Regions from separate parts of the Mesorhizobium sp. UC74_2 genome, predicted to be linked through region 1. Evidence: riboswitches for the same ligand, from Rfam matches in the RefSeq annotation. Region 1 holds a riboswitch; each other region holds the start of a gene.
The links. Region 1 has a riboswitch for cobalamin ahead of ACFJIU_RS07840 (DUF1636 family protein). Riboswitches for the same ligand answer to the same signal wherever they lie in the genome.

Region 1 (9,537 bases):
TTGATACGCCGGAGTGGTCACACTGGATCGAAGCCGCTCCTGGCGACACACTGACGCCCGGAGACGGCAAGGATTGGGTGTGGCAGCTCGACAAGGTTCGCGTGCTGCTTTCCCGACCACGTGACGAGGCACTCTTCATCAGCGGCTGTGCCGAGAACATGGACGAGCTTTTCCCGCTGATCGACACGATCGTCCTGCTCTCTGTGCCGATCGATACGGTTATGCAACGCGTGTCCGCGCGAGCGCCGGGCGGATACGGTCATGTCGATGAGGAACGACGCAGGATTGGCGAATTGATCGCAATGATCGAACCGCTGCTTCGGGAGTCGGCCGACCACGAGATTGATTCCAGCGCACCGGTCGAAAAGACCGTCGACCAGATCCTTCAGTTGGTCTGGCGACACCCGAGCCCTTAGGTGGAGCAGGTCACGAGCTCGCACAATCTGTATCAGGCCCGCAGGAGAGCGTCCGTATTGATAGCCGCGAGTTCTTCGAAATATTGCCTCAGCGTACTGGGCTCGCGTCCGAGAATGGCGCGCAGGGTCAGGCTGTTTCCGGCAGAGCCGAACGCCGTATAGGATTCAAATACGCGTGCCAGTTGAGCCAGCGCCTCGCCTTCGAAAGGCGGTTTGGCGGCTGCCGCCCATGCCTCGAAGCTGAGTTCCACCGGTTCGATCGCGCGTCCAAGCAAGGCGCCCATCAAGGCGGCGATCTCGATGCGGTTGTGCATCCCATCGGCTGCAAGCTCGAAAGAGCCATAGGCAAGCTGATCGCCTGTCAACGCCTTGGCCACCACTTCAGCGACGTCGCGGTAATCGACACGCGCCAGCCGCGCCGTGTTCGAAAAGGGTTCCGCGAAGACACCATCACGAACCACGGCCTGCCATGCCGGGGCGATGTTCTGGAACAGCGTCGCCGGGTACAGGATGGTGTAGTCCAGATTGGAACGCAGCAACGCCTCCTCCACCGGCAGTTTGCTGGCATGATTGGCCAGTCCGTTAGCCGGATGGATGACGGACGAAAACACGAACTTGCCAATTCCCGCGCGTTTCGCCGCATCAACCATGGCAATGCCGAGTGCCGGTTCGTCCGCAACAAAGGGCGGGCCGACATGATAGACCCCATGAACCCCCTTGAGCGCGCCGTCGAGACTTTCGGCATCGCGCAGATCGCCATCCACGATTTCCAACGCGCCATTGTCGCGTGCCGCGCGCGCGGCGACCTCGTTGCGCACCAGCGCCCGCACGATGACACCGCGCCGGGCAAGTTCCGCCGCGACATAGCCACCGCTGCGGCCGGAAGCGCCCACCACGAGTACGGTTTTCCTGTTCGGATCAGACATCGATTTTCCTGACATGTTGGAACCACTTGCCGGAACATCGATCTATCGACAGCCGATTGGTAGATGGTCAATTCGTGATATGGTCTCTCGAAAATCGGAGAACCATTATGGATCGGTTTGGTGATGTCGAGGCGTTCCTGGCGATCGTCGAACGCGGCAACCTGTCGGCAGCTGCCCGTCATCTCGGCCGTTCTCTCCAGGCGGTCAGCCGTTCACTGGCAGCCCTTGAAGGAAGTGTGGGCGTCGAACTCGTGCACCGCACGACCCACAAGGCGCAGCCCACCGAGGCGGGATATGACTTCTACCAGCGGGTGAAACCGGCGCTTCTGGAAATTGTCGAAGCCAGGATACAAGCTGGCAACCGCAGCGCAGAGCCAACCGGACTGCTCAGGATTGGCGGACCGGAACTGCTGGGGCCCAGTTATCTCATCCCCATCGTCGCACGTTTCATGGAAATGCACCCCAAGCTCGAAGTAGAACTCAGCCTGTCGAACCGCTTCGTCGACCTAGCCCAGGAAGGGCTCGACCTTGCCATCCGCATTGGCGAACTGGCGGATTCCGACTTGAAGGCGCGCCGGCTCGGCGTCATGCGCCGGGTCGTCTTCGGCGCGCCATCCTATTTCGGCAAACACGGACGGCCACGCCACCCACGCGAACTCGCCGAACATCAATGTATCTTCCGCAACACCGATCGTGATGCCGGCGCCTGGCAATTCCAGGAAGGCGGCAAGCCATTGAGCGTGAAAGTTGGCGGACGGCTGCATCTCGACAACGCGGCCGCCAGCCACGCGGCGGTTGCCATTGGCCTCGGCATCGGCCGCGTGCCACTCTGGCAAATCCAGGATCTCGTCGACAGCAACACCGTCGAGGTGATTCTGGAGGGCTTCGAGCAGCCCGCGATTCCAGTCCACATCGTCTGGCCAGCAGCTCGCCTGCCACTCGCAAAGACACGACTTTTCATCGACTTCCTGGCAGCCAATCTGCACATTCAAAGTCGGGAACGTGATTGCGTCGTGGCGTGATGTCGGCTCGGTGGCCCAACCGCACCATCACGCTTGCGACGCGATCCGCCGTTGCGGCGCGTTGACAGCGCCGCCTGCCCAAGCCTAAATCCGGCAAAGACGGTCTCCTCCCTTCACCGGGAGGAGCGAAGAGGGAATGCGGTGCGAGGCAAAGCTTCAAGTCCGCGGCTGTCCCCGCAACTGTGAGCGACGAGCCAAGGCCGATAGCCACTGGGATTTCCCGGGAAGGCGGCACCGAGGCAGCGACCCGCAAGCCAGGAGACCTGCCGTCAAACCAAGAATCCCAACGCCTGGCGGGTGTCCCGGGCAAGGAGCCTGATTTGGATCGCAGCGATAGTTTCTCGGCCGGGACGACGAGTGTGACGGCGGATGTCGAAACCGCCCCCGTCACCATCATCGTCTGCTCGTCCTGTCGGGACGAGAGCGGTTCGGATGCCCATCCTCGTGCCGGCACGCTGCTGGCCGAAGCCACGAGGACTGCCGCCCGGGGCAACCAGACCATTCAAGTGCGCTCGGTCGAATGCCTGGGTAACTGCAAGCGCCGCCTCTCAGCAGCACTGCTGCGCAACGATTGCTGGAGCTACGTCTTCGGCGACCTGACGGTTGAATCAGGTTCCGACCTCGTGACTGGCGCAGAGCTTTTCGCAACGTCGCAGGATGGTCTCATCCCATGGCGTGGCCGTCCCGATTCCCTCAAGCGCGGCCTCGTCGCGCGTATCCCTCCCCTCGCTGTGTTGAAGGACCAGATATGACCGCTTCCGTTTCCCGCGTACCTTGCACCGTCGTCACCGGCTTCCTCGGCGCTGGCAAAACGACGCTGATCCGCAATATCCTCGAGAACGCAAAGGGCAAGCGGCTGGCCCTCATCGTCAACGAATTCGGTGACGTCGGCGTCGACGGCGAGATCCTCAAGGGCTGCGGCGTTGAAAGCTGCCCGGAGGAGAACATCGTCGAACTCGCCAATGGCTGCATCTGCTGCACGGTCGCCGACGATTTCGTACCGGCGCTCGACCAGATCCTGGCACGCACGCCGAAAGTCGACCACATCCTGATCGAGACGTCCGGCCTCGCGCTGCCGAAGCCACTGGTGCAGGCCTTCCAGTGGCCGACTGTGAAAAACCGCGTGACCGTCGACGGCGTCGTCGCCGTGGTCGACGGCCCGGCTCTGGCTGAAGGTCGCGTCGCCTCGGACATGGACGCGCTCGCCGCGCAGCGTGCCGCCGACGATTCACTCGACCACGACGATCCGGTCGAGGAGGTGTTTGAAGATCAGGTCGCCTGCGCCGACCTGATCATCCTCTCCAAGAACGACCTGCTGGATGCGGCCGGTGCTGCCCGCGCCAATGCCGTTCTCAGCGAGCATGTTGGCCGCGCGGTCAAGGTGGTGCCGACCGCACAGGGCAAGGTCGATCCGTCCGTGCTGCTCGGCCTCGGTCTTGCCGTCGAGGACGATATCGAAAACCGCAAGAGCCACCATGACGGCATGGGCGACCATGAGCATGACGACTTCGACACCTTCGTCGTCGAGATTCCTGCAGTTGCCAACCCGGATGATCTCGCTCGCCGTGTCGCGGAAGCCGCGGACAAGGAGAATGTGCTGCGCGTGAAGGGGTTCGTCGAAGTCGATGCCAAGCCGATGCGGCTCCTGCTGCAGGCGGTTGGACCGCGTGTGAACCACTACTATGATCGCGCCTGGACGGCAGACGACGACCGTCGCTCGCGGCTGGTGGTGATTGGCCTCAAGGGTCTCGACCGCCCGGCCATCGAGAAGATCCTGGTGGGATAAACCTTGCATATCCTGACCACCACCTCCGCCTCGCTCGACGATATCGCCGAGCCGGTAGACTTGCGCCAGCAGCCGGCGGAGATGGTGGCGCTGTCTTTCACCGACAGCGATCTGGCCGGATTGGCGTCCGGCTGGCAGGCGGATGCCGCCGCCCTGCCCTCGATGCGGCTGGCGGCATTGCGCGACCTTCGCCACCCGATGTCCGTCGATCTGTGGATCGACAGCGTTGCGCAGCACGCCAAGGTGATCCTGGTGCGTATCCTGGGCGGCTACGACTGGTGGCGCTACGGCTGCGACCAGCTTGCGGCAACAGCCCGCGCCAGGGGAATCAAGCTGGCGCTGCTGCCCGGCGAATCCCACGACGAGGATGCGCGCCTCACCGAAGCTTCCACCCTGCCCGCGGACGAACTGGAAACCCTGCTTGCCTATTTCCGCCAGGGTGGACCGGCCAACATGTCTGCGCTGGTCAGCCGACTGGCTGGGCTTTGCGGCCACGATCGCGCTGTTCTCCCGCCTGTCGAACTGCCCAAGGCAGGTTTCTATCAACCCGGCGTTGGTGTCGTGGACGCGCTTCCTCCGATCGTCGCCGGCAAACCGGCCGTCCCCATCCTCTTCTATCGTTCGATGCTGCTCGCGGCCGATGCCGCCCCCATCGATGCCCTGGCCGGAGCTCTGGAGGTGCGCGGTATCACGGCCGTACCCATCTTCGTGCCCAGTCTGAAGGACCAGGCCTCGCTGGGTTTCGTGGAAAAGACACTCGGCGCTCTGAACCCGGCAGCCATCGTCACAGCCACCGCATTCGCTTCCGGCGCGGAACCGGGAGCCGAAACCTTGTTCGACCGTGCCGGGGTGCCGGTGTTCCAGGTCATCGTCGCCACGACACGCCGCGACGCCTGGGAGACCAACCAGCGTGGCCTGGCACCGGCCGATCTTGCCATGCATGTGGTGCTGCCGGAGCTGGACGGCCGCATCCTCGCCGGCGCGGTTTCCTTCAAGGCCGAAGTGGCGGCCGATTCGGCGCTTGCCTTCCGACCTTTCGCCAACAGGCCTGAACCCGATCGCGTCGAGCGCGTCGCCGACCGCATTGTGGCTCATATCCGGCTGCAGCAGGCGGAACCCGCTGAGAGACGCGTCGTCATCCTCATCCCCGATTATCCCAGCGCGCCCGGACGCACCGGATACGCTGTTGGCCTCGACGTGCCCTCTTCCGTGCTCTCCATGCTGCACGACCTTAAGGAAGACGGTTACACGGTTGAGAAGATTCCTGAATCCGCGCGCGCTTTGCTCGACCTCCTGGAACAAGGTGGCGAACATCTTGATGCCGAGGACTACGCAACGCTCTCCGAAAATCTGCCGATCGACGCGCGCCAGGCGGTGGTCGATGCATGGGGCAAAGCTTCGTCAACCGATTTTCCTTTCCGCGCCGCCAGCTTCGGTAACGTTACCGTAGCTCTGGCTCCGGATCGTGGCCGCTCCGCCGACCGGCGCGCCGACTATCACGACCCGACGCTGCCACCGCGCCACGAACTGGTCGCCTTCGGCCTGTGGCTGCAGAAATCGCTTGGCGTGCACGCGATCATCCATGTCGGCGCACATGGCACGCTGGAATGGCTGCCCGGCAAGACGGTTGCCCTGGGCTCGAACTGTTTCCCAGAAATCGTCACCGGCGCGTTGCCGGTGATCTATCCTTTCATCGTCTCCAACCCAGGCGAGGCGGCGCAGGCCAAGCGTCGCATCGCGGCAGTCACACTCGGTCATCTGCCACCCCCATTGACCGGCGCAGGCCTGGACGACCACCAGCAGGAACTGGAGCGTCTCGTCGATGAATACGCGCAGGCCGACGGGCTCGACCGCCGCCGGCGCGACCGGCTGGCCAGGCTGATTGTCGAAACCGCGGCTAAAACCGGCCTTGCCTCGGAAGCCGGCGTCGCCAAAACCGATGCGCCCGACGAAGCGCTACGCCGCATCGATGCCTGGCTGTGCGATCTCAAGGATTTCGCGGTCAAGGACGGCCTGCACGTTTATGGTCGTGCTCCGGAGGGCGAAGCAGATCCGCTGCGCCTGCAAAGCGCGGCCAACGAAAAGACGGCGTTGCTCGCGGCGCTCAATGGCCGCCACGTCACTGCGGGCCCAGCGGGCGCGCCTGCTCGTGGCCGCAGCGATGTCCTGCCGACCGGGCGCAACCTGTTCACCGCCGATCCGCGTACCATGCCAACGCCGACCGCATTCGATCTCGGCAAGGCGGCAGCCGACGAAATCGTGGTCAGCTACATGCAAGGTCATGGCGACTGGCCGCGGGCCCTGGTCATCGACCTCTGGGGCTCCGCATCCTTACGCACCGGCGGCGAGGAAATTGCGCAGGGGCTCGCGCTGATGGGTTGCCGGCCGCAATGGGATGCCGCCACTGGTCGCGTTATAGGTATCGAAGTGCTGCCGCCAGCCACGCTTGGGCGGCCGCGTGTCGATGTCACCTGGCGCATATCGGGCCTGTTTCGCGACATGTTCCCCACCCAGATCGCCCTGATCGATGCGGCGGCACGCGCAGTCGCCCAGCGTGACGAGGACGACAGCGAAAACCCGCTTGCGGCGGCAACGCGTGCAGCAGGCCGGGTCGAACCGCGCATTTTCGGCTCCTCGCCGGGCACCTATGGCGCCGGGCTGGAGGCGATGCTTGCCAGCGGCGAATGGGATCGTCGCGAGGAACTTGGCCGCGCCTATCTCGAAGCCGCCTCGCATGCCTATGGCGGGGCTGAAGGTGAAGGCTCCGCCGCGCCCGGCGCCTTTGCGGGGCGCATCGCCGAGGCTGATCTGCTTGTCCACACGGGCGACGATCCGGGTCGCGACATCCTCGAGGGTTCGGCCGACGTCGCTTTCATTGGCGGCTTCTCCGCGGCGCTTGCCGCGCTCGGTAAAAGTGCGGACGTCATCGTTCTCGACACGACCGATCCCGCAAAACCCAAGCCACGCTCGGTATCGGAGGCGGTGACACGCGTGGTGCGGGCCCGCGCCATCAACCGCCGCTTCATCGAGGGCCAGATGCGGCACGGCCCGCGCGGTGCGTCGGAATTCGCCGAGACGGTCGATCGCCTGATCGGCTTCGCCGAGACCACCCATGCCATTGCCGGCAATCTGATCGGTGCCGTGCACGATGCCTACCTCGGCGACGACGAGGTACGGGCATTTCTGCTGGCCGAGAACCCTCGCGCTGTCAAATTCATCGCCGAGCGCTTCCAGTCGGCCCGGCGGCGCGGCCTGTGGCACCCACTGCGCAATTCGGTCGACGACGACCTTGCTGCTTTGATCGCTAAAGCCCAAGGCCATGAGCCAAAGGGAGCGGAGGCGGCGGAATGAACGCCTTCCAGCGCCGCGGTGCCTGCCCCGCCTTGTCGACGCCGATGCAGACCGGCGACGGGCTTTTGGTGCGCCTCAACCCGGTTGCTGGAGGACTTTCTCCCAAGGCCCTGATCGGACTCACGGAATCCGCCGCACGGCACGGCAACGGCATCATGGAAGTCACTGCCCGAGGTTCGATCCAGATCCGCGGCCTGGCCCCTGCGAGCGCCGGCCAGCTGGCTGCGGAAGTAAACGCCTTGGGCATCGCTGTGCGAACCGGCGTTCCTGTCGAAACCGGCCCGCTGGCCGGTTTGGATGCGCAGGAAATTGCCGATCCGCGCCCGCTGGCTGAAGCGATCCGCCAGGCGATCGCAAAAACGGACCTGGCAGGCAGGCTCGGACCGAAGGTCTCCATCGTCGTAGACGGTGGCGGCGCCATCAGCGTGGATGCGATCCTGGCCGACATCCGGCTCGTCGCGGCCAGGGGCATCGGCAACATGAGATGGCATCTAGCGATTGGCGGCACCGCGGCCACCGCGCGGCCGCTGGCTTTGCTGGATGAATCAGACGTATGCGATAGAGTTCTAGCGATCCTCCAGGCCATTGCGGCGATCGGACATGAGGGACGCGCGCGCGACTTGAGCGCCACATTTTTGCCAGCCGACGCCACTGCAGCGACACATCAGCAAAGCCGTCGAGGCGATTCTGCTCTCATCGGAATCCTTGCCCTGGCCGACGATACCCACGCCGTCGGCATCGCCCTGCCCTTCGGTTCGATGCCTGCGGAAAGGATCGCACAACTCTGCCTGGAAGCACACGCACGCGGCGCCGACGAAATCCGCCCGGCACCGCGGCGCACCCTGCTGTTCCGGATACCAGGCGAACAAGACTGTTTCGATTTGCAGCAGGCCGCCCACGGGCTCGGCTTCGTAACAGAAACCGGCGATCCGCGCCTGCATATAGCAGCCTGCCCCGGCGAGCCTGCCTGCGCCTCCGGCCGGATCGCGACACGCGAAATCGCCGAAACGGTTGCGTCCAGCCATGCCGGTTTGCTCGACGGCTCGTTCACCCTGCATGTTTCCGGTTGCGCCAAGGGCTGCGCGCATCCTGCAACGGCAGCGCTCACCCTGGTCGGCGGCGAAAACGGAGCCGGACTTGTCGTGGACGGGACGGCGAAAGCTCTTCCGCCCCGATACAGCCCGCGATATGAAGCCGCGCGCGGCATTGGCCGCGTCGCCGCGCTGGCAGGCAGTGCCAGGCGCGGCAACGAAACCGCCGCCACCTGCCTTGCCCGGTTGGGTGAAGCGGCGATCACCGACGCCTTCGCGAGATTGGGTACGGATTGAGTATGGCCGCCTATGACTACATCCACGACGGCAACGCCATCTATGAGCGTTCCTTTGCCATCATCCGCACTGAGGCCGACCTGTCGCGCTTCTCGGAAGCCGAGGCCGACATTGCCATCCGCATGATCCATGCCTGCGGCCAGGTCGAGGCGGCCAATCATTTCGTCTTCTCGCCGGATTTCGCCACCGCCGCCCGTGATGCGCTCAAGGCAGGCGCGCCCATCCTGTGTGACGCCGAAATGGTGTCGCATGGCGTCACCCGCGCCCGCCTGCCGGCCGGCAATGACGTGATCTGCACTCTGCGCGATCCCCGTACCGCCGACATCGCCAAGGCGATTGGCAACACGCGTTCGGCTGCGGCAATCGACCTCTGGACCGACCGGCTTGCAGGTGCGGTGGTAGCCATCGGCAATGCGCCAACGGCATTGTTCTACCTCCTGGAGAAGCTGCGCGACGGCGCACCCAAACCGGCCGCGATCATCGGCATGCCGGTGGGATTTGTCGGCGCCGCCGAATCCAAGGATGCCCTGGCCGAAAACTCCTATGGCGTGCCCTTCGCCATCGTGCGTGGCCGGCTGGGCGGCAGTGCCATGACCGCTGCCGCGCTGAATTCGCTGGCGAGGCCTGGCCTGTGAGCGCGTCGGCGAAAGGCCGCCTCATCGGCGTCGGCACCGGTCCCGGCGATCCTGAACTGATGACGCTCAAGGC
Region 2 (9,537 bases), 1.8 Mb from region 1:
GAGGATCACGAGGAAGCACGCCGCCGCGAGAACGAATGGCGCGAGATCGGCCTCGGTGCACAGATTCTCAAGGATCTCGGCATCTCCTCGATCAATCTGATCGCCTCGCGCGAGCGGCACTATGTCGGCCTTGAGGGTTTCGGCATCCGTATCGCCAAAACCGAAATCCTCTAGGCCAATTCCAGGAAAACTGCGTAGCGGTTTTCCGTCTGGAATTGCGTAAAACGGAAACGCTCTACGATGTCGCGCGCCCTCTGGACGCAAAGCTTGTCTGTGAAACGAAATGGGCGCCGCTTGGCGCCCATTTCGTTTCGTACCGGAGCCGTTCAAGCCATCGCCGGTGCTCTGGTGTCGCGCACGGATCGCTGCAGATTGCCTTGCCCGGCCAACGCGACAATCAAGGCGAGAACACCAGCCGCGATCGAAAACAGGAAGCCACTGGTCGGCCCATAAGTGTCTATCACCCAGCCGGCGGCCGCTGAACCTGCGGCCATGCCGATGCCAATGCCGGTAATCGCCCAGGTCATGCCTTCCGTGAGCTTGGAGGAAGGCACGAGTTTTTCCACGAGTGCCATCGAGGTGATGATGGTTGGCGAAACGGCAACGCCAGCGACGAAAAACACCAGAGAAAGCATGGTGATTGTGCCTACCATGAGGAGCGGCAGTGTGGTCAGCGCGGCCAGCACTATCGTGATCAGCAATTGGCGGGCAAGTGGCATCCTGAGTTTCAGCATGCCGAAGGCAAGGCCGGCGACGAGCGAGCCTGCCGCATAGGCCGACAGAGCGAGACTGGCAGCTGCCTTGTGGCCTTGCGCTTCCGCGAAAGCAACGGCGGCTACTTCGGCCGTGCCGAAGATCGCGCCGATGGATGCCAAGGTCACGACGATGATCTGCAGCGAACCGAGGCGGATGACGGAGCGACCGCCGCTGCGTTCCGGCTCATGGATTGGGGGTTCGGTAGATCTCTGGGCGGCAAACAGGAGGCTGCCGACGAGAAGGAATAAGGTGGCGGCCAACGGCCCGGCTTCCGGGAAGACCGTGACGCTGAGTCCGATCGCCAGGATCGGACCGATCATGAACAGGACTTCGTCGACGACGGATTCAAAGGCAAATGCCGTATGCAATTTCGAGGTGCCGCGATAGAGCTCGGTCCAGCGCGCCCTGACGAAGGAACTGAAGCTCGGTATCGCGCCGCTGAGGATCGCGAAAACGAACAGCGTCCAGTTTGGTGCCTTCAGATGGGTTGCCACCATTAGACCGATCAGCGCCGAAACAGCGATCAGTGTCGCTGGTACAAGAACACGGCGCTGGCCGTGCCGGTCGACAAGTCGCGACACCTGCGGCGCGATCAGGCCGCTTGCCAGCGCGAAAGTGGCGGAGACCGCACCGGCAAGCCAGTATTCGCCGTGTGTCTCGGACAGCATCGTCACGATGCCCAGCGTGACCATGGAAAGCGGGAAGCGGGCAACGAAGCCGGCCGCGGAAAACGCCTTGGCGCCGGGCGCCTGGAAAATTTCACTGTATGGATTACGCATCAAAGTCCCCGGGGCTCGCAGATAGTTGAGATTTCAAAGACAGTCGAGCCGCCTGGGAAGGCGGCTCGTTGGTCCTGTCCGGGCTTTTCTGGAAGTGCGACCATCATTTCGCTGTTTGCGGGGCAACCTGCGACAATTCGCTGTCTGTCTCGCCGGCGAGTGTCTTCTGGCCAAGGAGGACGATCACGAAAGAGATCGTCCCGGCGGCCACGGAAACCCAGAAGCCGTTCTGCGCTCCGTAATTGTCGACCACCCAGCCTGCCACGAACGCCCCCAGTGCCATGCCGATGCCGATGCCGGTCATCACCCAGGTGATGCCCTCGGTCAGCATGGCCTCGGGCACGCGCCGTTCGATCAGGCCGAAGGCCATGATGAAGGTGGGCGAGATCGCCACGCCGCTGGCGAAGACTGCGAGTGCCAGCAGGGGGACGGTGTCGGCGACGAGCAGTGGCAAGGTGGTCAAGGCGACGATGGCAATCGAAAGAGCGAGCAGCCGCTGTTTCGGGGCCTGGAGGTTCAGCGCACCGATGATGAGGCCGACGACAAAGGAGCCGGCGGCATAGACACCGATGACCAGGCTGGCGGCGGTCGGCTGGCCGAGCTCCTTGGTGATGGCCACCGAGCTCACCTCTGCGGTGGCGAAGATCGCACCGACGAAGATGAGGGCCAGCGTGATGATCTGGACGGGACGCAGCATGATCGCGGAACCATTGCTGCCATGCTCCGGCTGCCGGACCTTGGGCTCACTGGATCGTTGCAGGATGAAGGCGGCCATGCCGAAAGCCAGCAGAAGCGTGCTCACCAGCATGCCGGCTTCCGGGAACAGCGCCACACTGAGGCCTACCGAAAGCGAGGCGCCGGCAATATAGACCAGTTCGTCGGCGACCGACTCGAAGGCAAAGGCCGTGTTGAGCTCGGGACGATCGCGGAATTTTTCCGTCCAGCGCGCACGCACCATGGCCGGCACGCTGGGCATCGCCGCGGCCAGGAACGCCGAAACGAACAGGGTCCAGCTCGGCCAGTCATAATGGGTGGCCGCGAGCAGTGTGAGGAAGGCGATGACGGAGATGACCGTGGTCGGGGCGGCCACGGCAGTCTGGCCGAGCCGGTCGATCCATCGCGAGATCTGTGGGGCGGCAAAAGCGTTGGTCAAGGCGAAGGTGGCCGATACAGCACCGGCCAGCCAATACTCGCCGCGCGCCTGGGACAGCATCGCGACAATACCGATGGGAGCCATGGCGATAGGCAGCCGCGCAAAAAAGGCGGCGGCTGCGAAGCCCTTGGCCCCGGGGACTCTGAAGATTTCACCATAAGGATTGCGCATGGGAGCACTCCTGAATTTTGAGGGTGCGCCACTTACATACGTGGCGTATGCGAATGAGATAATTGCATACGTCACGTATGTCAATTAATATACGTCGTGTATGTAAAAAAATATACGCGACGTATGTGAAAAGCAGAAGCGGCAAAGGAAACACCAATGAGGACAGCTCATAAACCCCGCAGCGAAATGATCGCCGAGACGCGTGCGAAACTGATTGCCTCTGCGCGGCGGGCCTTTGCGACAGTCGGTTACGCGAACGCATCGATGGATGATTTCACCGCCGAAGCGGGGCTGACGCGTGGCGCGCTTTATCATCATTTCGGCGACAAGAAGGGGCTTTTCGAAGCCGTGATCGCCCAGATCGACTGCGAAATGGCGGCGCGTCTCAATGCTGTCTCCGCCAAGGCCGAGACGCGCTGGCAGGGTTTCATGGACGAAAACATCGGCTATGTCGAAATGGCGCTCGATCCGGAAGTCCAGCGCATCGTGCTGTGTGATGGCCCCGCTGTCCTTGGTGATCCGGCGCAATGGCCCAATGCCAACGCCTGTATCCTGTCGGTAACCAAGAACCTTGCAGCGCTGAAGGAAGATGGGGTTATTCGCCGCGACATCGATCCTGAAGCGATGGCACGGCTGATCAGCGGCGCCTCGCTCTATGCTGCGCAGTGGATTGCAAACTCCGATGATCCTGCCGCCATATCGACAAAGGCGGTTAATGCGTTTCGCGCGCTCATGGAAGGTTTGCTGGTGGACGGCAAGACTGCTGCCTGACTTCTCATCCTCTGCCCGCGATCGCGTTGGCCGCGGCTTTCAGCACATCCTCGCCGGCACCGGCATAGGTCTCGCTCATGACGAGGTCGCAGAGCGGCAGGCGCGAGCCCCAGCCATTGCGTTCAAGGTCGGGTCGGGTGGCGAATTCCGAGACGTGCCCGACGCAAAGATAGGCGACAGGCACGACATGATCCGGGATGTCGAGCAGGTCTCTGAGCGCTTCGGCGTTCAGGATGCTCACCCAGCCGACGCCAATCCCTTCGGCCCGTGCCGCCAGCCAGAAATTCTGTACCGCGCATACCGTGCTGAAGAGATCCATTTGCGGATTGTGCCAGCGCCCGAGCGGCGAGTTCTCGCTGCGCGAGCGATCGCAGGTGATGCAGAGATTGAGCGCGCTTTCGCAGATGCCTTCCAGCTTGAGCTTGCGGTAAAGCGCCTGCCGATCCTCCGCGATATGCGGCAGTTCCTGGGCTCGGGCTGTCAGGAACAGATCGCGCACCGCCGCGCGCCGTTTCTGGTCCCGGATGACGATGAAGTTCCAGGGTTGCATGAAGCCTACGGACGGTGCGTGGTGCGCAGCCGTAAGCAGGCGGGCAAGCACAGCGTCGTCGATCGGGTCGGGCCGGAAATGGCTGCGCACGTCGCGACGCGTGAAGATGGCGCGATAGATGGCCTCACGCTCAAAATCCTCGAAGGCAAGATCTCCGGAGGTATGGCATGTATGGTTGCGGACGGTGTTCATCGCGTTTCCCTTGCGATCGAAACAGCGTCATCCACCCGTCCATGCGGATGACCATTTCTGCCTGGCCGGTCTTCTGGCTCGGGTTCGTCCCGCTTGCCGGCGCCTTCCCGTCCTTGCGCGGACAGTGGCTCTTGCCGAGCGATCCCCCCTCACAGCGTTGGGCACGCCACGGATTTTCACCGTGTTCCCGATTCTCCCGCCTTGCGGCAGGCACCTGACAGTGCGGCTAACCTAGCCGAGTTCGCGGGCAAGGACAGCCCTGATGTCGACGTCGGATGACGCCTTTTCCCCAGCAGGATGAGCAATTCCAGCAAACGCGCAACGGTTTTGCGTCCGGAATCGCGTTAAAACAAAAGTTGGAGCGTTTCCGCGTTTCCGTTGAAAACGGAAACGCTCTCATGCTTGTCGCGTGGCCATCATCTCCATTGCTGATAAGGTGGCGCCATGACGACCCGTCTCTACACCCATCCGATTTTTCTGGAACACATCACGCCCGCCGGGCATCCGGAGCGACCGGACAGGCTGCGCGCTATCGAGCGGATTCTGGACGACGAGGTCTTTGCCGCCCTCGACAGGCACGAGGCGCCGATGGGCGACGAGACGACTGTTCTCTATTGCCATCCAAAGGATTTCGTCGAGCGCGTCCGCAGGGCGATTCCGCAGGAAGGTATTGCCGTCATCGATTCCGACACGGTGGCGAGTCCCGAAAACCTGGCAGGCGGCGCTGACCGCCATCGGCGCCGCCAATGCCGCCGTGGACGACGTTTTCACCGGCAAGGCCGACAATGTCTTCGTGGCCGCGCGTCCGCCCGGCCATCATGCCGAGAAAACCACCGCCATGGGTTTCTGCCTGTTCAATACGGCTGCGATTGCCGCTCGCTACGCACAGGAAAAGCACGGCGTCGAGCGTGTCGCCATCGTCGACTGGGACGTTCATCACGGCAACGGCACGCAGGACATCTTCTGGGACGACCCATCGGTGCTCTATTGCTCGACGCACCAGATGCCTCTTTATCCTGGCACCGGCGCCAGAAACGAGACTGGCGCCGGCAACATCGTCAATGCGCCGCTGGCGCCGGCGACGGGTAGCGATATCTTTCGTGAGGCGTTCAACACGCGTGTCCTGCCGGCGATCGATTCTTTCGCGCCGGACCTTGTGATCATCTCGGCCGGTTTCGACGCGCACCATCGTGACCCGTTGGCCGAGATCAACCTTGTCGAGGATGATTTCGACTGGGCGACCGGGCAGTTGATGGATCGCGCCCGCCGTCATAGTTCAAACAGGCTGGTCAGTTTGCTGGAAGGCGGCTACGACCTGCACGGATTGGCATTTTCGGTCGCAGCGCATGTCGGCCGCCTGATGAAAGGATGAGCCATGGCTGAGGAAGCGAACCAGGACGTCAAGGCGATGAGCTTCGAGCAGGCGCTGGATGCGTTAGAGAAGATCGTCGACGATCTCGAACGCGGCGACGTGCCGCTCGACCAGTCGATTCGCATATATGAACGGGGCGAGGCGCTGAAGGCGCATTGCGATCGCCTGCTCAAGGCCGCCGAGGACAAGGTGGAGAAGATCAGGCTCGCCCGTGACGGCAAGCCGGTCGGTACCGAGCCGCTGGACGGGGACTAGGAGCCTGAGAGGCCACTAACGGGAACGAGGGGCAACGCCGGATATATCAAACGGGAGAGATATCCATGTGTCGCAACATCAAGCCGCTGTTTAACTTCGAACCGCCGGCGACCGATACCGAAATTCACGAGGCGGCGCTGCAGTTCGTGCGCAAGATCAGTGGCTCCAACAAGCCCTCCATGCGCAACAAGGAAGCCTTCGACAACGCCGTGCGCACCATCGCCAATGCCGCGCATGAGCTGCTTGTCGTCCTTGAGACGACCCAGCCGCCGCGCAACCGCGAGGAGGTGGCGGCAAAAGCCCGCGCCAAGTCGGCTGAGCGCTTTGGGCCCAAGCCGGTGCCCGCCTAGGGCAGTTTAAGGAAAAGTGCGTAGCGGTTTTCCGTCTGAAATTGAGAAAAAATTAGAGCGTTCCCGCATTCCGAAAACCGGAAACGCTCTGGTCGTGCCGTGATCGCTCCGGTCGCACAGGCCGCTATGTTGCCGATCAGGACGCCGAGGGGGCCACCGACGGCTTGTCGAAATCTACGGGTCGGGCGGCATAGAACCGTTCCGGCGGCGTCCAGCGCTCGGGCAACTCTTCTTCACCCCACCGTGCGAGCGCCTGCAGGGCGGGAATAAGCGCCGCGCCTTTGGCCGTCAGAGCGTACGCGCCGCGGGTTGCACCTTGCCGCGCCTGTGTCTGTCGGATCAGGCCGGCCCCCTCCAGTCGATGCAGTCGCTCGGCCAGGATGTTCGTCGCGATCTTTTCGGCCATCGCCAGGAAGTCGGAATAGCTGGTCGCTCCCACCACCATCGAGCGGATGATCACGAGCGACCACTTGTCACCGATGATGTCGAGTGCCGAGGCAATTGGGCAGCCGGTGCGGAACTTCGTCATGGGTTCAATATGATTTTCTAACTTGCAATTTGCAAGTAAAAAATGGTTAGCTCGCGAAAACGTTCGTTGGAGGGGGAAATGCTTCCGGTTACGTCCATCGTCGCTGCGTTGGCAGCTCTTTCGCTGGTAGCCTTGAGTATTGCGGTCAGTCTGCGCCGCAAGAAGGTGGGTGTGCGTCTCGGCTTCAGCGAAGACCCGACGCTGATGCGCCGCATTCGGGCGCAGGGCAATTTCACCGAATATGTGCCTCTGGCTTTGATCGTGCTCGCCATCGCCGAATACCGGCAGGCGCCGCCGGTCGTTTTGTGGACGATCGGTGGACTGCTGATCGCCGGTCGGTTCTTGCACTTTGCTGGCATCATGACGGCCAGGACACCGTTGAGCGCACCGGGAATGGCTGGCACCTATTGCGCCCTGATCGTCGGCGCGATCACGCTCCTCTCCATCTGAGTGCACAAGCATCCGAGACTGACCGATCGGTGAACGCATCGTCGCCGCATCGCCGGTTTGCCCCGGGGAGACGGGGGTATAAGTTCCATCTGCAAGTCATCAGCAGATGGAGCCGGCCCGATGAGCTTCTTTCCCGGAAACGACCCCGAACCCGGTGATGCCTTTTCCTGCGACGCCATCGAGTTGATGGTGGTGCCCAACGCAAAGGACATAGGCGGTTTCGAGGTGCGCCGTGCCCTGCCTACCGCAAGGCGACGGTTGGTCGGTCCTTTTATCTTCTTCGACCGCATGGGACCGGCCATCCTGCGCGCCGGCAAGGCGCTGGACGTACGCCCGCATCCGCATATCGGTCTCTCGACAGTCACCTATCTGTTCGACGGCAAGATCAGGCACCGCGATTCGCTCGGCACCGAGATGGTCATCTCGCCCGGTGACGTGAATCTGATGACGGCAGGGCGTGGCATCGTCCATTCCGAGCGCACGCCGGAGGAAATGCGCGGCGCGCCGATGTCGATGTCCGGCCTGCAGACATGGATCGCGCTGCCTGACAGGCAGGAGGAAATGGCGCCTGTCTTCGAAAACACCGCCAACGCCGAGTTGCCGGAGTTCGGTGCCGAGGGCGTGTCGGGCCGCCTCATCATCGGCGAGCTGGAGGGCCGCCGCGCACCGGTGACCACCTATCACGACACGCTGTATGCCGATATTCGGCTCGAACCTGGTGCAAGGTACCGCATTGCCGCCGACGCCGAGGAGCGTGCCATCTATGTGCTCGACGGGTTCGTCTCCATTTCCGGCGACAGTTTCCCCGAAAACCGTCTTCTGGTGTTTCGTCCTGGCGACGAGATCATCGTTTCGTCGGAATTGGGTGCGCATTTCATGCTGTTCGGTGGCGCTTCGCTGGGGTCTCCACGCTACATCTGGTGGAATTTCGTTTCCTCATCGAAAGAACGCATCGAACAGGCCAAGCAGGAATGGAAGACTGGCCGGTTCGATATCGTTCCGGGCGATGAAAAGGAGTTCATTCCGCTGCCTGACAAGTGAGCGTGTCATTGCGGCACATTTACTTTCGTTGGTCGGAGGCCTATTCGATTTTTTGAATATTCTTGAACGTGAGCTCGAGCGGGCCAGCCATTGATCGCCAGACCCCAAACGCCGCTTCTCGACAAGGTCCGCATTCCTGCGGATATGAAGAAGCTTTCCGAAAGTGACCTGCCGCAGCTCGCGGAAGAGCTGCGCACGGAACTGATCGATGCCGTTTCGCAGACCGGCGGACATCTCGGGGCAGGTCTCGGCGTCGTCGAACTCACCGTGGCACTGCACTACGTTTTCGACACGCCGGAAGACAGGATTATCTGGGACGTCGGCCACCAGGCCTATCCGCACAAGATCCTGACCGGCAGGCGCGACCGTATTCGTACGCTCCGCCAGGAGAACGGGCTTTCCGGTTTTACGCGGCGTACCGAAAGCGAATACGATCCGTTCGGTGCCGCCCATTCCTCCACATCGATTTCGGCTGGTCTCGGCATGGCCGTGGCGCGCGATCTCTCTGGCGGCAAGAACAACGTCATCGCTGTCATTGGCGATGGGGCGATGTCGGCCGGAATGGCCTTCGAGGCGCTGAACAACGCCGGCGCTCTCGATGCGCGCCTCATCGTCATCCTGAATGACAACGACATGTCGATCGCCCCGCCGACCGGGGCCATGAGCGCCTATCTGGCGCGTCTCGGCTCGGGCAAGACCTATCTTGGCCTGCGCGATTTCGGCAAGAAACTGACATCCTATCTCGGCAAGCGCGCCGATCGCGCCATCACCCGCGCGGTCGAGCATGCGCGCGGCTACGTCACCGGCGGAACCTTGTTCGAGGAGCTTGGCTTCTTTCACATCGGCCCGATCGACGGTCACAATCTCGAGCATCTCATTCCGGTGCTGAAGAATGTACGCGACAATGGCAAGGGCCCAGTGCTGATCCATGTCGTGACGCAGAAGGGCAAGGGTTACGCCCCCGCCGAAGCGGCAGCCGACAAATATCATGGCGTCAACCGGTTCGACGTTATCACGGGTGCGCAGGCGAAGGCTCCGGCCAATGCGCCGACCTACACCAATGTCTTTGCCGAAAGCCTGATCCGCGAAGCCTGCGAGGATGACAGGATCGTCGCCGTCACCGCGGCCATGCCGACAGGCACCGGGCTTGATCTGTTCGGCGAAGTCT
Region 3 (9,537 bases), 200 kb from region 1:
TCGATCGCGCAGTCGACCTCGTTGGAGCCGGTGACTTCGGCGATCATGTCGCCCAGCCGGTCGCTCTTGGAAAGGTCGATGGCCTCGAAACCCACCTTGGCGGCATGGGCGAGCCGTTCCTTGTTGAAATCGCCGACCATGACGACGGCAGCACCGAGGATGCGGGCGGATGCGGCCGCGGCGAGGCCAACAGGTCCGGCACCGGCGACATAGACGATCGAGCCGACACCGGCGCCAGCGCGAACGGCGCCATGGAAGCCGGTCGGCAGGATATCGGACAGCATGGTCAGATCGCGGATCTTTTCCATCGCACGGTCGCGATCGGGGAATTTCAGCAGATTGAAATCGGCATAGGGCACCATGACGTAGCGGGCCTGCCCGCCGATCCAGCCACCCATGTCGACATAGCCGTAGGCGCCCCCGGCGCGAGCCGGGTTGACGGTCAGGCACACGCCCGTGTCCTGCCCCTTGCAGCAACGGCAGCGTCCGCAGGCCACGTTGAACGGCACCGAGACGATATCGCCGACCTCGAGCATTTCGACGTCGCTGCCCTTTTCGATGATCTCGCCGGTGATCTCATGGCCGAGCACCAGGCCGGCTTCCGCCGTGGTGCGGCCGCGAACCATATGCTGGTCGGATCCGCAGATGTTGGTGGAAACCACCTTGAGGATCACCGCGTGTTCGATGCGCCGGCCATCCGGCGCTGCGAATTTGGGATCGTCGATGTCCTGGACCTCGACCTTTCCGGGGCCCAGATAGACCACGCCTCTGTTCCTGCTCATGCTCTTCCTCCCAGTTGGATTTTCCCAGTCGGATCAGGAGGGCGTTCGATTGAATCGCCAAGCTGATCTAACTCTTTGCTGGAGCATGATCTTTTCCGAAAACGGGTTCCCACTTTTCGAGATCAAGCTCTGGTCATTCGCTACGGGCGGCTGATCTCCTCCAGATACCAGTTGATGTAGCGAAGCTCGTTGTGCTCCATCGGCGCGATCGGGCCGGGCACGAAATAGTGCGAGCGCACGCCACGCGCGGTGTGCTCGATGATCTTCTTGTCCTCCTCGGTGGTGACCTTCCAGAGCCAGGTCAGCTTTTCCAGGTCGTAGTCGCGGCCTTCCTCGGCGTCGCCGCGCACGAGCCAGATCAGCTCCATCTCGCATGTATCGGCGGTCTTCGGAATGAAGCGGTAGATCATGCCATGATCGGGGTAGCAGACGAGGAATGTGGTGCCGCCGAGATGGATCGAGGTGACGCCACCGTCATATTCGGCGAACCGTCCCATCAGCGGCGCAATCGGCTTGCCGTCCTGGCTGCCGGTGGAGACGCCGTCGTAGAGCGCATAGCGGAAGGTGTGGATCGCCTCCTGCCCCATTGCCGAGTTCTGCCAGCGATCGCCGCTGACGACCTCGATGCCCAGCGCGCAAGTCCGCGCCTCCATCGTCTGGTTGAGCTTCTCGATCATCTCGAGCGGCTGCTCCAGCGCATGGGTCTGGGAATATTCGGGATGTGCCGGTCCGCAGTGATAACACTCGACGTAATTTTCGACGGCCAGCTTCCAGTTGGCCTGCAGCGGATAGAGTTCGCGATGCGCCACCTTCGCTTCGCCCCAGCCATACTGGCCGCAACTGGTCCGCAGCGCCTGCTCGATCGGATCGAAGTCGAGCGGCGTCTCGGCGAAGCTGATGAAGACGAGTCCCGACGCGACACGAACATGCAGCTTCTTGAGACCGTGCTCGTTGCGGTCGAAATCCTTCGGCATCAGCCGCGCGGCGCGCAGTGAGCCGTCATTGGCGTAGGTCCAGGCATGGTAGGGGCAGACGAAGAACCGCGCATTGCCCTTGGGCTTGGTGCAGACCTCGGCGCCGCGATGCCGGCACACGTTGAGCATGGCGTGGATCGTGCCATCGGCCACCCGTGTCAGGATGATCTGCTCGTCGCCGAGTCGGAACAGCTCGAAGTCGCCGGGGTTGGGGATGACGCTGGCATGCGCCAGGCAATGCCAGTGCCGGCGAAACAGGCGCTCCATGTCGCGCTCGAAGATCGCCGGATCCATGTAGAACGGCCGGGCCAGGCCGTGGCCTGGCCGGTGCGTCGCGATCAGGTCGCCTATGGCGTCGTCGGCGGCTGATTGGTGAAGATGCACGATGCTCATTGCTGGCTACTCATCGTTGGCTTGGGAGGGCTGGCGCGGGTCTGATCTTCAAAGATTGGGAACGGGTCTCGGCCAGTCGTCGGAACAGGCGACAGTTGCCAGAAGGCTGCGCAGCACCGCGACATCGGGATGAAGGGAGCCGCGACGGTCGATCAGTTCGATCTGCCGCTGCGCGGCAATCTCGAGGCAGATGCCTGGCGGCACGGACATCAGCCAGTCGGCGAAGACTTCTTCCGGTGGCGGCAGCGGCGAGATCGCCGCCATCGTCCTGCCGTCGACCTTTCGCGGTCGCGCCGCGACAATTCTTGCGTCGTCGCGGGTGGTCATGCCTCGATCTCCAACGCGGTGAGTGGCTTTGAGCAGCAGGCGAGGATGTATCCCTCGGCGATCTCCTCATCGAGGATGCCGCCATTGTGGTTCATCTCCACGTCGCCTGAGACCTTCCTGACGCGGCAGGTGCCGCAGAGACCGAACTCGCAGGCCGCCGAGATGCGGACGCCGCTGGCGCGTGCCGCCTGTAGCACCGTCTGGCCGGGCACACATTGGCCATCGACATTGGAACTGGCGAAACGGACCGGCACCGTCGCCTCAGCGGGCACAACTGCTCCTGCCTCGGTGGTGGCCGGGGGCGGGACCTCCACGGGGGGGGCGCCGAAACTCTCCTGGTGGTAGTGCGCCATGTCGAAGCCGGTCGCCTCCAGCATGGTGCGCACGGCACGCATGAATGGATCGGGTCCGCAGCAGAACACTTCGCGCTCGTGGAAGTCGGGCGACAGAAGCGGCAGCCTGACGGCGTCGATCCGCCCCATATGGCCGAACCAGCTTTCGCGGCTCGACCGCTCCTCGATCATGAAACCGAGCGACAGGCCGGGCATGTTGGCGCCGAGAAGTTCCAGCTCCTTGCGGAAGATGATCTCTTCGGGCCGCCTGGCGCAGTTGACGAAGGCGATGTCCGTCCATGGCGCGCAGTCGTTCAGCCAGCGCAGCATCGACATCATCGGGGTGATGCCGGAGCCCGCCGAAATGAAAAGATACTTCCCGGCGGCGTGGTTGTGATGCGAGAAATCGCCTGCTGGGCCGCGTGCCTTGATGCGCGATCCGCGCTTGAGGTTGTCGAACATCCAGCGCGTGCCGATGCTGCCGGCCTGCGCCTTGACGGTGATGGAGATCGAGAACGGCCGCGATGGCGACGAGGCCAGCGTATAGGTGCGCATCAGCGGACCATCGGCCGTCGGCAGCTCCAGCGTGATGAACTGGCCCGGTTTGTAGCGGAACCAGGTCTGCGCGTCCGAGCGGAAGGTGAAGGTCTTCACCTCCGGCGCTTCGTCGACGATGCCGGCCACTTCCAGCACCTGGAGGCGGTCGTTCCATGGCGTCATCTCGTCGAGATGGCGATAGAGGTGGACACCCGTCATGGCGTTCATCGCAGTGGCCTCAAGCGACGCTGCGCAGCGCGGGTCTTTCACCTTCGGTCAGCCGAGGCTCCATGAAGCGCGCATACCATTCGACGAACTGGATCACGCCGCCTTCATGCAGCTCGGAATAGGGTCCCGGCTGATAGGCCGGCGAGTTGATGCCGAAGGCATTCTCCTCGACGATGCGGCGGTCCTCGTCATTGGTCAGCGTCCAGACGTGGATCAGGTTCTGGAGGTCGTAGTCGATGCCCTCGACGGCATCCTTGTGCACCAGCCATTTGGTTGTCACCGCCGTCTCGGTGGCGCTGATGGGAAGAACGCGGAACGTCACCGCGTGGTCGCCCAGTATGTGATTCCACGTCGTCGGATAGTGGTAGAGCATCAGGGTGCCGATGCGGTCGGTGGCAACGGCGTCGGACAGGTTGCGCTGCACGGCGCGCTGGCCGGTCATGGTGTAGCTCACCGCGTGCGGCAGCAGCGGCGCGCGTGTCGTGCGGTATTGACCGGCCGTATCGATGACGAAACGCGACGGCAGTCCCGATGCTTCGCAGCGTGCCCAGTGTTCCAGCAGCTCGGGGTCATCCTCGACACCGTTGACGCCGGTGACGGTCGGGGCTTCCGGGAAGGTCTTGCAGAGCTCCGGATGGTTGCCCGCGCAATGGTAGCATTCGCGGTTGTTTTCCCAGACCAGCTTCCAGTTGCCCTTCTCGACGATGGTGCTCTCGAAGGCGATCTTGGCGTCGGCCAGGCGATGCGGCAGGAAGTAGGGCTCCATCATCTGGCGGAAGGGCGCAAACTCCGCCGGCTGGTCGGCCAGGCAGACGAAGATGTAGCCGCCGGCGCTTTCGCAGGCGACCGGCTTCAGGCCGTAGTCGTTGCGATCAAAGCCTTCGGCCATCTGCCGGGCAAACAGCAGCTTGCCGTCGAGGTCGTAGGTCCACTGATGGTAAGGGCAGACCAGGCGCGCGGAGGTGCCTTTGTCGGCGGTGCAGACGCGGCTGCCGCGATGGCGGCAGGAATTGTGGAAGGCACGGATCCTGTTCTCGCGGTCGCGCACCAGGACGATCGGATAGGCGCCGATCTGGACGGTGAAGAAACTGCCGGGCTTGGCGATCTCGCAATCATGCCCGACGAACAGCCAGTCGCGATACCAGATCAGCTCCATGTCGAGCTTGAAGAAATCCGGATCGGTGTAGAAGGGCTGTTCCAGCGAGAAGCCATCGCGCCTCGCGCGAATGAGCTTCAGCATTTCATGACGTGCGTCCATGTCCTGTCCTCGTCAAAGGACTGAACTGGTGGTGATGGAGGGTAGATGGCCGTACTTGACGGTCTTGGACCGGCGCACGGCTTTCTGCCTCTTGACCGCCCACCGCGATCAGTCGAGTTCCAAAAAGTCCACGGCTGGTTTCCGGGCTCCGAAGCTGTCCTTGCGGGACCGTCTCGACACCTTCCCAGGCCTTCGCCCAGTGGTCTGTCGTCGAGACAGAAGCTTCGCTACCGTTGCGGGGGCAGCGCCGGCATCAAACCGGCTTCCCAATTATCCCTCCGGCGTGGTTCGCCGGAGAGCACCTTGAACATGGTGATCTGATCACGGACGCCGTGCCGGTGCGATGACGAAAGCGACATCGGCGCAGTGCAAAGACGACAGGGCGGAATTACTCAGCGGCCTCGGCTATCGGCGAGGGCACATAGTTAAGGATCGGTCCAAGCCAGCGCTCGACATCGGCGACGGCCATGTCCTTGCGCGCGGCATAATCCTCGACCTGATCGCGCTCGACCTTGGCGACGCCGAAATAGTAGCTTTCGGGCTGGGTGAGATAGAGGCCGGATACCGACGAGCCGGGCCACATCGCCATGCTCTCGGTCAGGCGCACGCCAATCCGCTCTTCCGCCTTGAGCAGGTTGAACAGCGTCACCTTCTCGGTGTGGTCGGGCTGGGCTGGATAGCCGGGGGCAGGGCGGATGCCGCGATAGGGCTCGCCGATCAGGTCGTCTGGCGCGAGGTCTTCATCGGCAGCGTAGCCCCAATATTCCTTGCGCACCTTCTCGTGCAGACGCTCCGCGAAGGCTTCGGCGAAGCGATCCGCCAGCGCCTTGACCAGGATCGAATTGTAGTCGTCATTGGCGCGCTCGAAGCGCTCGGCGATCGCGACCTCCTCGATGCCGGCCGTCACGACGAAGCCGCCGATATAGTCGGGCCTGCCGCTCTCGCGGGGGGCGACGAAATCGGAAAGCGCGACATTCGGCTTGCCGTCGCGCTTGGTCAGTTGCTGGCGCAGCGTGAAGAAGGTGGCGAGCTCGGTGTCCCGGGCTTCGTCGGCAAACAGCTTGATATCATCGCCTGTGGTATTGGCGGGCCAGAAGCCGAGGACGGCTTTCGGCGCGAACCACTTCTCGTCGATGATCTTCTTCAGCATCGCCTGCGCGTCGTCGAACAGTTGCCGTGCCGCCGGCCCCTGCTTTTCGTCTTCGAGGATCCTGGGATAGCGCCCCTTCAATTCCCAGGTCTGGAAGAACGGCGTCCAGTCGATGTAGCGGGCGAGTCGGCCAGGTCCCAGCTTTCGAACACCCTGGTCCCGAGGAATGAAGGTTTCGGCGGCTGGTAGCCGGCCCAGTCGACCTTGTGGGCATTGGCGCGCGCCTTGGCCAGCGGCAGGCGCTGCTTGTCCCGTTCCGAGCGCTCATGCGCCTCGGTCACCTTGCGATACTCGGCCTGGATGGTCTCGACATAGCCGGCCTTCATATCGGGCGAGAGCAGGCTGGAGACGACGCCGACCGCGCGGCTGGCGTCGGTGACGTAGACGGCCTGTCCCTTCTGGTAGCGCGGATGGATCTTGACCGCGGTGTGGACGCGGCTCGTCGTTGCCCCGCCGATCAGCAGCGGGATGTCGAAGCCTTCGCGCTCCATTTCCGAGGCCATATGCACCATCTCGTCCAGCGACGGGGTGATCAGGCCGGAAAGGCCGATCACATCGACCTTTTCGTTGCGCGCGGTTTCGAGGATCCTGGCCGCCGGCACCATGACGCCGAGATCGATGATCTCGTAGTTGTTGCAGGCGAGGACCACGCCGACGATGTTCTTGCCGATGTCGTGGACGTCGCCTTTCACAGTGGCCATCAGGATCTTGCCGGCGCTCTGGCGTTCGCCATTGTCGATGCCTGCGGCGGCATTGGCGAGCTTCTCGGCCTCCATGTGCGGCAGCAGGCCCGCGACGGCCTGTTTCATCACGCGGGCCGACTTAACCACCTGTGGCAGGAACATCTTTCCCGCGCCAAACAGGTCCCCGACGACATTCATGCCGGCCATCAACGGGCCTTCGATGACATGCAGGGGGCGCTCGGCGTTCAGCCGTGCCTCGTCCGTGTCGGCATCGATGAATTCGGTGATGCCGTTGACCAGCGCATGCGAGATCCGCTGTTCGACCGGCCACTCGCGCCAGGCCAGGTCCTTCTCCCTGGTTTCCTTGCCGGCCGTGCCCTTGTAGCGCTCGGCGATCTCGAGCATGCGTTCGGTCGCGGTGCCACCGGCCTTGGGCTGGCGGTTGAGCACCACATCCTCGCAGGCCTCGCGCAGCTCGGGATCGATCGATTCATAGACGGCGAGCTGCCCGGCATTGACGATACCCATGTCCATGCCGCGCTGGATGGCGTGGTAGAGGAACACCGCATGCATGGCCTCCCGCACCGGCTCGTTGCCGCGGAACGAGAAGGACAGGTTGGAGATGCCGCCGGAGATATGGACATGCGGCAGCGTTGCGATGATTTCTCCCGTCGCCTCGATGAAGTCGACGCCGTAATTGTCGTGCTCCTCGATGCCGGTGGCGACCGCGAAGACGTTCGGATCGAAGATGATGTCCTCCGGTGCGAAGCCGGCCTGTTCCGTCAGCAGCTTGTAGGCTCGTGTGCAGATCTCGACCTTGCGCGCCCGGGTGTCGGCCTGGCCGACCTCGTCGAACGCCATCACCACGACGGCGGCGCCATACATGCGGCACAGCCTGGCATGATGCAGGAAGGCCGCTTCGCCTTCCTTCATCGAGATCGAATTGACGATGGCCTTGCCCTGCACGCATTTCAGGCCGGCTTCGATGACATCCCATTTCGAGGAATCGATCATCACCGGCACGCGCGCGATGTCGGGTTCCGCGGCGACTAGGTTGAGGTACTCGACCATCGCCTTCTGCGAATCGATCAGGCCCTCGTCCATGTTGATGTCGATGACCTGCGCACCATTGGCGACCTGGTCGCGGGCGACGTCGAGCGCCGCCGCGTAGTCGCCGGCGGTGATCAGCTTCCTGAACTTGGCCGAGCCGGTGACGTTGGTGCGTTCGCCGACATTGACGAAGGGAATGTCCCTTGTGAGGGTGAAGGGTTCGAGGCCGGACAGGCGCATCTGCGGCGACCGTTTCGGCAGCCCGCGCGGGGCGTGCCTGGAAACCGCGTCGGCGATCGCCGCGATATGTTCCGGTGTCGAGCCGCAGCAGCCGCCGACCACATTGACCAGCCCTTCGCGCGCGAAGTACTCGACCTGGCCGGCCATGAATTCGGGGCTCTCGTCATACTGGCCGAATGCGTTCGGCAGGCCGGCATTCGGATAGGCGCAGGTGAAGGTCTCGGCCACCGAAGACAGTTCTGCAAGGTGCGGACGCATGGCGGCGGCACCAAGCGCGCAGTTCAGGCCGATCGTGAAAGGCTGGGCATGCCGCACGGAATGCCAGAAGGCCGTCGGCGTCTGGCCGGATAGCGTGCGGCCGGAAAGGTCGGTGATCGTGCCGGAGATCATGATCGGCAGCCGGACGCCTTTTTCGGCATAAATCTCCTCGCAGGCGAAGATCGCGGCCTTGGCGTTGAGCGTGTCGAAGATGGTCTCGATCAGGATGATGTCGGCGCCGCCGTCGATCAGCCCGCGCAACTGCTCGCCATAGGCGAGGCGCAGGTCGTCGAAGGTGACGGCGCGATAGCCCGGATTGTTGACGTCTGGCGAGATCGACGCGGTGCGGTTGGTCGGCCCGAGCGCGCCGGCGACGAAACGGCGCCGGCCGTCTTCCTGCTCGGCCCTGCGCAAGGCGCGCCGCACCAGTCGCGCGCCATCGCGGTTCAACTCATAGACCATGTCCTCCATGCCGTAGTCGGCCTGCGCGATCGACGTGGAGGAGAAGGTGTTGGTCTCGACGATGTCGGCGCCGGCCCTGGCATAGGCGTAGTGGATATCCTCGATGGCCTTGGGCTGGGACAGGATCAGCAGGTCGTTGTTGCCTTGCTGGTGGCAGGCGCAGCCGCCGAAGCGGTCGCCGCGGAAATGATCCTCGCCGAAGCCGAGACCCTGGATCTGGGTGCCCATCGCGCCGTCGAGCACGAGGATGCGCTCGCGCGCGGCAGCTTTCAGCGCTGCGAGGATTTCCGAGCCGTCGGGACGCGACGACAGCGGGCCGAAGAGCTCATCGACCGAAGACATATTACGACACTCTTCATTCCAGGAACGACGTCGCAATCTTAGTCACATAAAGACATGTTTATGTCAATATACGATTTCCCTTTTCTGGGTCGAACCCCGGCCGGGGCGACGTGGCTCGCTTTTGTGAATGCGACGCAACTGAGATAGGACTAGAAGCTTCCGAAGGTCCGGACTAAGGGCTTTGATGCTTGACCGGAGTGAGGCGGGAGACCGACAGGTTGGAACGAAACATCGCGGATATCTGCAGGGAGTTCGGACTGAAGCTGACCGGTCCGCGCCGGATCATCATGCAGGTCCTGTTCGAATCGAGCGATCATCCCGACGTCGTCGAACTGCACCGCCGCGTCACCGCGATCGAACCGACGATTTCGCTTGCCACCGTCTATCGCACGGTCAACCTGCTGCGCGAGAAGGGGGTACTGGAGCGTCATACGTTCGGCGACGGCCGCGCCCGCTACGAGACCACGCCGCGCGAGCACCATGACCACCTCATCAATGTGGAAACGGGAAGCGTGATCGAG

Region 2: linked by a shared signal. The riboswitch ahead of bluB (5,6-dimethylbenzimidazole synthase) and the one ahead of ACFJIU_RS07840 (DUF1636 family protein) in region 1 are both predicted to bind cobalamin.
Region 3: linked by a shared signal. The riboswitch ahead of ACFJIU_RS06705 (aromatic ring-hydroxylating dioxygenase subunit alpha) and the one ahead of ACFJIU_RS07840 (DUF1636 family protein) in region 1 are both predicted to bind cobalamin.

Annotation. Positions count from the first base shown of each region.
Region 1 covers NZ_CP170562.1:1,619,666-1,629,202, reverse strand. The annotation lists gene ACFJIU_RS07855 (shikimate kinase) at 1-416, shown strand, start outside; gene ACFJIU_RS07850 (NmrA family NAD(P)-binding protein) at 449-1,342, opposite strand; gene ACFJIU_RS07845 (LysR family transcriptional regulator) at 1,450-2,364, shown strand; cobalamin riboswitch at 2,448-2,650, shown strand; gene ACFJIU_RS07840 (DUF1636 family protein) at 2,685-3,116, shown strand; gene cobW (cobalamin biosynthesis protein CobW) at 3,113-4,150, shown strand; gene cobN (cobaltochelatase subunit CobN) at 4,154-7,501, shown strand; gene cobG (precorrin-3B synthase) at 7,498-8,829, shown strand; gene ACFJIU_RS07820 (precorrin-8X methylmutase) at 8,832-9,464, shown strand; gene ACFJIU_RS07815 (precorrin-2 C(20)-methyltransferase) at 9,461-9,537, shown strand, end outside.
Region 2 covers NZ_CP170562.1:3,378,357-3,387,893, reverse strand. The annotation lists gene ribB (3,4-dihydroxy-2-butanone-4-phosphate synthase) at 1-174, shown strand, start outside; gene ACFJIU_RS16485 (MFS transporter) at 327-1,535, opposite strand; gene ACFJIU_RS16480 (MFS transporter) at 1,639-2,859, opposite strand; gene ACFJIU_RS16475 (TetR/AcrR family transcriptional regulator) at 3,016-3,630, shown strand; gene bluB (5,6-dimethylbenzimidazole synthase) at 3,635-4,372, opposite strand; cobalamin riboswitch at 4,418-4,605, opposite strand; partial or broken gene ACFJIU_RS16465 (histone deacetylase family protein) at 4,817-5,744, shown strand; gene ACFJIU_RS16460 (exodeoxyribonuclease VII small subunit) at 5,748-5,999, shown strand; gene ACFJIU_RS16455 (DUF2277 domain-containing protein) at 6,065-6,349, shown strand; gene ACFJIU_RS16450 (winged helix-turn-helix transcriptional regulator) at 6,486-6,878, opposite strand; gene ACFJIU_RS16445 (MAPEG family protein) at 6,957-7,328, shown strand; gene ACFJIU_RS16440 (pirin family protein) at 7,449-8,369, shown strand; gene dxs (1-deoxy-D-xylulose-5-phosphate synthase) at 8,514-9,537, shown strand, end outside.
Region 3 covers NZ_CP170562.1:1,418,215-1,427,751, forward strand. The annotation lists gene fdhA (formaldehyde dehydrogenase, glutathione-independent) at 1-782, opposite strand, end outside; gene ACFJIU_RS06690 (aromatic ring-hydroxylating dioxygenase subunit alpha) at 923-2,149, opposite strand; gene ACFJIU_RS06695 (hypothetical protein) at 2,198-2,476, opposite strand; gene ACFJIU_RS06700 (2Fe-2S iron-sulfur cluster-binding protein) at 2,473-3,564, opposite strand; gene ACFJIU_RS06705 (aromatic ring-hydroxylating dioxygenase subunit alpha) at 3,584-4,831, opposite strand; cobalamin riboswitch at 4,946-5,152, opposite strand; partial or broken gene metH (methionine synthase) at 5,220-9,016, opposite strand; gene ACFJIU_RS06715 (Fur family transcriptional regulator) at 9,235-9,537, shown strand, end outside.